Regions from separate parts of the Lentzea sp. NPDC006480 genome, predicted to be linked through region 2. Evidence: riboswitches for the same ligand, from Rfam matches in the RefSeq annotation. Region 2 holds a riboswitch; each other region holds the start of a gene.
The links. A riboswitch is a leader RNA that binds a small molecule or an ion and turns the genes downstream of it on or off. The one in region 2 is predicted to bind glycine.
Positions count from the first base shown of each region.

Region 1 (2,258 bases), on a different contig from region 2:
GACGACGTCCGCACCGATCTCGCCCGGCGCGCGCAGCAGCGTCAGCGCCAGCAGGTCCGCGACGACGACGGCCTGCGCACCGGCGTTGTGGATCTCCTCGATCAGGTCCTTCTGGTCACGCACCACACCGGACGCGCCGGGGTACGACAGCAGCACGCCGAAGAAGTCGCCGCCCAGGCCGAGGCCCTCGATGCCCTGCGACAGGTCCGCGACGACGATCTCGATGCCCAGCGGCTCGGCGCGCGTCTCGATCACGGCCAGCGTCTGCGGCAGCGTGTCGGCGTCGACGACGAACTTGTTCGACTTCGAGCGGCCGCCGCGGCGCACCAGCGTCATCGCCTCGGCGGCGGCGGTCGACTCGTCCAGCATGGACGCGTTCGCGACCGGCAGGCCGGTCAGGTCGCCGACCATGGTCTGGAAGTTCAGCAGCGCCTCGAGGCGGCCCTGCGAGATCTCCGGCTGGTACGGCGTGTAGGCCGTGTACCAGGCCGGGCTTTCGAGAACGTTGCGCAGGATCACGCCCGGCGTGACGGTGTCGTAGTAGCCGAGGCCGATCATCTGCGTCATCGGGCGGTTCTGCGACGCGAGCTCACGCAGCTCGGCGAGCGCCTCGGTCTCCGTCGCCGGAGCGGGCAGGTCGAGCACGAGGTCGCGCTCGTGAATGGACGAAGGCACCGCGTGCTGCGCCAGCTCCTCCAGCGATCCGACGCCGATGACGTCGAGGATGCGCGCGAGTTCGGCCGGGCGCGGACCGACGTGGCGGTCGGCGAACGGGGTGCCGTGCTCGAGAGCGGCGAGCGGAATGCGGTCCTGCGTCATCAAACGCCTCCGGGGGCTGCGGGCACACGTGTCCTGGTGCCCTCCCCGCTCTGTCCGTACCCCGAAGGGCGCCTGAGAGGTTCACCCCGGCCGTGACCGGGACTTTCACCGTCGGCGGGATCCCTCCCGAAAATCGGGCGGAGGGCTCCACTTTCCAGAGGCGTCTAGCTCACGCGGTCCTGGGTGCCTGAGAGGTTCCCGGGGAGGAACTTGCTCCTTCGGCGCCGGGGGTGAAACCCGGTCTCTCCCGCCTGAGTTCAGCGACTACCCGCGAAGAATACCCGCAGGCTGCCCAGGTAGTCGTCAGGGACGCGACGAACGTCTCAGCAACGACCCTCGTTGAGTACGCGGGGAGCTTTCGTACTCTCCTGCAGTACGCGGGGGCCCCGCGTACCAGCCGGGCAGGGTCAGCCCGTCGCGCGTTCCCGGCGTCGGCGAGCCAGCTCGTCCTCGGTCATGGGAGCGATCTCGACGCCGTCCGCACGTTCGGCCGGGAACTCGTGGATCGTCCCGGAAATCTCCCGCATGGCACCGGAAACCGCGATGCCGAACACGCCCTGACCGCCTTGCAGCAGGTCCACGACCTCTTCCGGCGAGGTGCACTCGTAGACGGTCGTCCCGTCCGAGAAGAGCGTGATCTTCGCCAGGTCCTGCACGCCGCGACGGCGCAGGTGGTCGACCGCGACCCGGATGTTCTGCAACGAGACACCGGTGTCCAGCAACCGCTTCACGACCTTCAGAACCAGGATGTCCTTGAAGGAGTACAACCGCTGACTGCCGGACCCGTGGGCCATCCGCACCGTCGGCGCGACGAGCCCGGTCCTGGCCCAGTAGTCGAGCTGCCGGTACGTGATGCCCGCGATCTGACACGCCGCGGGACCCCGGTAGCCGACGAGTTCGTCCGGCAGCGAGGAGTCCGGGAACAGCTCACCCTGCTGCCCGGATTCGGCCCGCACGGGCGCTTCCTCGACCACGCCTGCCTCCCCTCGGAACGACCACGAAACTCATGGCCGTCAAGCCGCTGCGTCAGCTCGCGCGAACCAGCGACGTCCACTCGAGTTCGACGGTAAGACCGGCCAGAGGGCTGGTCAACGCGACGCGCGGGGAGTGTCGACCCTCAACCTCAGGTAGAGAGTGACAACGTCACCCGAACCAGGAGGTTCAGGTGACGTTTAGTGATCGTTTAGCGCGCAAATCAAGCGGAAAGTAGCCCAATTGAGCGACAGGCCCCGGAGGTACGGTGGTTCCAAACGAGACAGACAGCGACGCCCGAGCAAAACTCAGGTGTCTGCGCCTCGGAAGTCCTCAGGGGAGACCGAGTCGAGGAACTCGCGGAACTTCTCGACCTCGTCCTCCTGCTCGTCCGGGATGATCAGGCCGGCCTCGGCCAGCACCGACTCCTCGGCGTGGATCGGCACCCCGACGCGCAACGCCAGCGC
Region 1 covers NZ_JBEXPJ010000120.1:14,556-16,813, forward strand. The annotation lists gene gcvP (aminomethyl-transferring glycine dehydrogenase) at 1-819, opposite strand, end outside; glycine riboswitch at 984-1,079, opposite strand; gene ABZX92_RS33495 (MerR family transcriptional regulator) at 1,227-1,793, opposite strand; gene ABZX92_RS33500 (bifunctional nuclease family protein) at 2,100-2,258, opposite strand, start outside.
Region 1: it holds a riboswitch for glycine, as region 2 does, so the genes downstream of both, gcvP (aminomethyl-transferring glycine dehydrogenase) here and gcvT (glycine cleavage system aminomethyltransferase GcvT) in region 2, are expected to answer to the same signal.

Region 2 (2,258 bases):
CAAAGCTTCTTCGTTCTGTGCTTTCTCCGGGGGCGGCCCCCGGACCCCCTGAAAGACCTGTTCCAAGTAGTGTGGAGGCCGTGCGCGGCCTCCTTACTCCCCAGCGAGTGTTGATCGGGTTTGCCTGTCTGGTGGCCCTGATCGCCTGTTGCGGGCTCGCGTACTGGCAGTGGCAGCGCTTCGAGTCCGCCAGCGGCACGTTCCAGAACCTCGGTTACGTGCTCCAGTGGCCGCTCTTCGGCCTCTTCCCGGCTTTCATGGTGTGGCGCTTCCGCCGCTTGGCGCGCCGGCATCGTGACGAGCCTCTCTCCGCACCGGAGCCGGTTGCACCCACCGCGAAGCCGGTGACTACCGTTGACGCCGTCAAACCCGCGCCTGTCGAGCACTTCGACGATCCGGAAGACGCGGAGCTCGCGGCCTACAACCGCATGCTCGCGGACCTCAACGCGCGGGACGGTCGTTGAGCGAAGGCGGGCAGATGAAGGGTGCGTTGACCCGGTTCCGGGTCATGGCTTACGTGGTCGGTGTCTTCCTGCTGCTGCTGTGCGTGGCCATGGTGCTCAAGTACGCCGCGGACATGGGCCAGTTCATGAAGATCGTCGGCCCGATCCACGGCTTCCTCTACGCCATCTACCTGGTGATTTCGGTCGACCTGGCGCTGAAGCTGCGCTGGTCGATCAAGGGCACCGCTCTCGTGCTGCTCGCCGGGACGATTCCGTTCCTGTCGTTCTGGGCCGAGCGCAAGGTGGTCGAGAAGACTGCGCTGGGCGTGCCGCTGTGACGTTTGGCCTGCTAGCGTCTGGGGCTACCAACTGAACACGGCCGTCGATGTCGCGCGGGAGAGCTCACTTGAGTGTGGGCGCCGAAGGAGCAACTCCTCCCCGGAATCTCTCAGGTACAGGTACCGCACGACGAAGGCAACTCTGAAAAGCAGGCGGTTTCGCCTCGCCCACGGTGCAAGTCGCGCTCTGCGCGGCGAAGCTCTCAGGCTCATGACAGAGGGGGAGGCTCGCTCTAGTGAGGAGTCTCCGATGGACCGTGTCATTCTTCTGTTGCCTCAGCCGGCCCCCTCCGGCTCTTCGGCGCACCCTGGAGGAGCGTTCTGATGTCCCGCCTCACGCCTCTGAACGCCGAGCACGAGCAGCTCGGCGCGATGTTCACCGACTTCGCGGGCTGGCGGATGCCGCTGCGCTACTCGTCCGAGCTGGCCGAGCACCACGCGGTGCGCACCAGCGCGGGCCTCTTCGACCTCACGCACATGGGTGAGATCGTGCTGACCGGACCGCAGGCGGGCGAGGCGCTCGACTACGCGCTGGTCGGCCACATCTCCGCGCTGGCGGTCGGCAAGGCTCGCTACACGATGATCACGCAGGCCGACGGCGGCGTGATCGATGACCTGATCGTGTACAGGTTGGGCGACGAGGAGTTCATGGTCGTCGCCAACGCCTCGAACGCTCAGGTCGTCGCGGATGGTCTCGTCGAGCGCGCCGCCGGGTTCGACACCGTCGTAACGGACTCCTCGACCGAGTACGCGCTGATCGCGATCCAGGGCCCGAAGTCGGTCGAGATCCTCTCCGGACTCACCGACACCGACCTGTCGACGGTGAAGTACTACGCGTCCTACCCGTCCACGGTGGCCGGTGTCGACGCGCTGCTGGCGCGCACCGGGTACACGGGCGAGGAGGGCTTCGAGCTGTTCCTCGCGCCCGCCGACGCTCCTGCCGTGTGGGCGGCGTTGCTCTCCGCGGGTGAGGCGCACGAGCTCAAGCCGTGCGGTCTCGGCTGCCGCGACACGTTGCGTCTCGAAGCCGGAATGCCCTTGTACGGCAACGAACTCACGACCTCTCTCACGCCGTACCACGCGAACCTCGGCCGGGTCGTGAAGCTCGACAAGCCGGGCGACTTCGTGGGCCGCGACGCCTTGACGAAGGTCTCGGAGTCCGGTGTGGACTCGGTCCTGGTCGGACTGAAGACCCCCGAGCGCCGCGCCCCGCGGCACGGCTACGCGGTGCTGAACGGCGAGGAGGTCGTCGGCGAGGTCACCTCGGGTGCCCTGTCGCCGACGCTCGGCTACTCGGTCGCGATGGCCTACGTGTCGAAGGCGAGTGCCGAGCCCGGCACCCAACTGCTGGTGGACGTCCGCGGCAAGAAGCAGCCGGTCGAGGTCGTCGCACTTCCGTTCTACAAGCGCGCCAAGTAGGGAGATCTTCCAGATGTCCGACCAGTTCAACGCCTCCCTCGCGGAGTACGACCCCGAG
Region 2 covers NZ_JBEXPJ010000013.1:25,986-28,243, forward strand. The annotation lists gene ABZX92_RS07865 (hypothetical protein) at 81-464, shown strand; gene ABZX92_RS07870 (DUF3817 domain-containing protein) at 479-781, shown strand; glycine riboswitch at 827-917, shown strand; glycine riboswitch at 918-1,009, shown strand; gene gcvT (glycine cleavage system aminomethyltransferase GcvT) at 1,106-2,200, shown strand; gene glyA (serine hydroxymethyltransferase) at 2,214-2,258, shown strand, end outside.

Region 3 (2,258 bases), on a different contig from region 2:
CCATCATGATCTCGCTGATGGACAAGCCGGTTTCGCGGCACCGGGCGAGCAGTTCGTCGCCGGTCAGGAACGGGTGCGCCAGCGGGGTGGTGTCCGGCTTGATCCGGTCGGTACCGCTCGCGTTCTCGTCGACGACGAACCCGCCGCCGATCGAGTAGTAGACGGCGTGCTCGACGGACTCGCCACCCCGGTACGCCTCGAAGCTCATCCCGTTGGGGTGCAACGGAAGCGACTTGCGGCGGTGCATGACGAGATCGCGGTCGTGCACGAAGCCGATCTCGTGCGCGCCGCCGAGCTTCAGGCGTCCGGAGGTGACGATCTCCTCGACGCGGGCGGCCGCGATCGTGGGGTCGACTTCCTCGGGGTGGTTGCCTTCGAGACCGAGGAACACGGCCTTAGGGCTGCCGTGACCGTGCCCGGTCGCGCCGAGCGAGCCGAACAGCTCGACGTGCACGCGGTCCACTTCGGACACCCGTGCCCCGAGCTTCTCGACGAACATCGCCGCCGCGCGCATCGGGCCGACCGTGTGGGAGCTGGACGGCCCGATACCGACGGAGAAAAGGTCGAAAACGCTGATCGCCACTGATCAGTCCTTCGTGGTGGGGTTCTGCACGTCAGTCCTTGGTGAGCTCGGCGTACTTGGCCGCCGTGAGCAGGTTCTCCGCCGACTCCACGCGCACCTTGAACAGCCAGCCGGCGCCGTACGGGTCGTTGTTGATGACAGCCGGGTCGTCGACGACCGCGCTGTTGACCTCGATCACCTCGCCGGTCACCGGGGAGAACAGGTCGCTGACGGACTTGGTGCTCTCGAGCTCGCCGCAGACGGCGTTCGAGACGACCTTGGCCCCGAGCTCGGGCAGCTGAACGAAGACGATGTCGCCGAGGGCGTCCGCGGCGTACTCGGTGATTCCGCAGGTCAGCGGGTCCTGGGTACCCGGCGTCCAGTCGACCCACTCGTGCTCGACGGTGTAGAGCAGGTTCTCGGGGAACTCCACGGCGACTCCTCTGGCTGTGACGGCTCGGTCAGGTGACTACCCCCTCCGCCGTGCAGAGTTGCCTACCCCGAGCGGTCTTGCTGCCTGAGAGTGTGCGGGAGCTTGCCCCTTCGGCGCCTCGGCTGCTTCGTCGAGGTCTCTCCCACTCGGGTTTCGGTGCCGCCCTGGTTGGACCAAAGGGCACCACGGCCGATGTTCAGTTTTGAGTCCTTCGAGACCAGGCGAACGCTATGTGCGTCCCCCGCCAAGTGTCAACGCGAGATGGTTGACATCGGGGAGAGCGCTGCCATGGTGAGGAGAGGCAGACATCGGAGGTCTCATGAGGAAAGCGTTCATCGCCGCGCTGCTCGCCTCGCTGGTCATTACCCCCGTCCCCGCCGCATCGGCCGCGGAGGCACCAGCTCCGATCACAGTTCCCATCAGCCAGTACTTCGACAACGACGGCATCGACACCGCGTCGGACCGGACCGGCAACTTCGACGGTTCCGGTTACGCGTTCCCGGCGGAAGGACTGCCGTCCGGGCAGGTCACGGCGGATGGCGTGCCGTACCTGTTCCCGGGAAATTCACAGGCCAAGAACAACAACGTGGTCGCTCTGGGGCAGCGGATCGACCTGCCGCGCGGGCGCTACCTGACCCTGCACTTCCTCGTGGCGTCGTCGTACGGGGCAGCCGGTGGGACCGCCACCGTGCACTACGCGGACGGATCGACCACGACAGGTGCCATGAGCGGACCGGACTGGTACGCGGGCAGTGGTCCGATCTCCGCGCCGTTCCGCTACTCGCCCGGCGGCACCGACCAGCACGCCGTGTCGATCGGGACCTCGCAGGTGTGGGCGGATCCCCAGAAGGAGGCCGTCGGCGTGACGCTGCCGGTCACGAACCCGGCAGTCGAGGGCAAGTCCTCGCTGCACGTGTTCGCGCTCTCGGTGCAACCGGTCGGCAAGGGCTCGGTGATCGCGGTCCGCGGTGCGCGCAGCACGACCAAGCTGCCGCGCCTTGGCGGGCAGACGATCGAGGCCACCGTGGTGAACCTCGGTGACCAGTGGCTGTCGAACGTCTCGGTGCGGGCCGAGGGGCTCGGTCTCGTGACGCTCGCACCGGCGTCGGTGAAGCGGCTCGCGCCCGGTGAGGAAGCTCGGGTGCGGATCGGCATCCACGCGTACCGCACCGGCACGTTCGACGGTCGCGTCATCGCTTCGTCGGCGAAGGCTTCGGCGTCGCAGGACGCCCGGTTCACCCTCGGTGTGGCGGACTACCAGGC
Region 3 covers NZ_JBEXPJ010000010.1:71,960-74,217, forward strand. The annotation lists gene ABZX92_RS06640 (L-serine ammonia-lyase) at 1-583, opposite strand, end outside; gene gcvH (glycine cleavage system protein GcvH) at 615-995, opposite strand; glycine riboswitch at 1,058-1,150, opposite strand; gene ABZX92_RS06650 (alpha-L-fucosidase) at 1,315-2,258, shown strand, end outside.
Region 3: it holds a riboswitch for glycine, as region 2 does, so the genes downstream of both, gcvH (glycine cleavage system protein GcvH) here and gcvT (glycine cleavage system aminomethyltransferase GcvT) in region 2, are expected to answer to the same signal.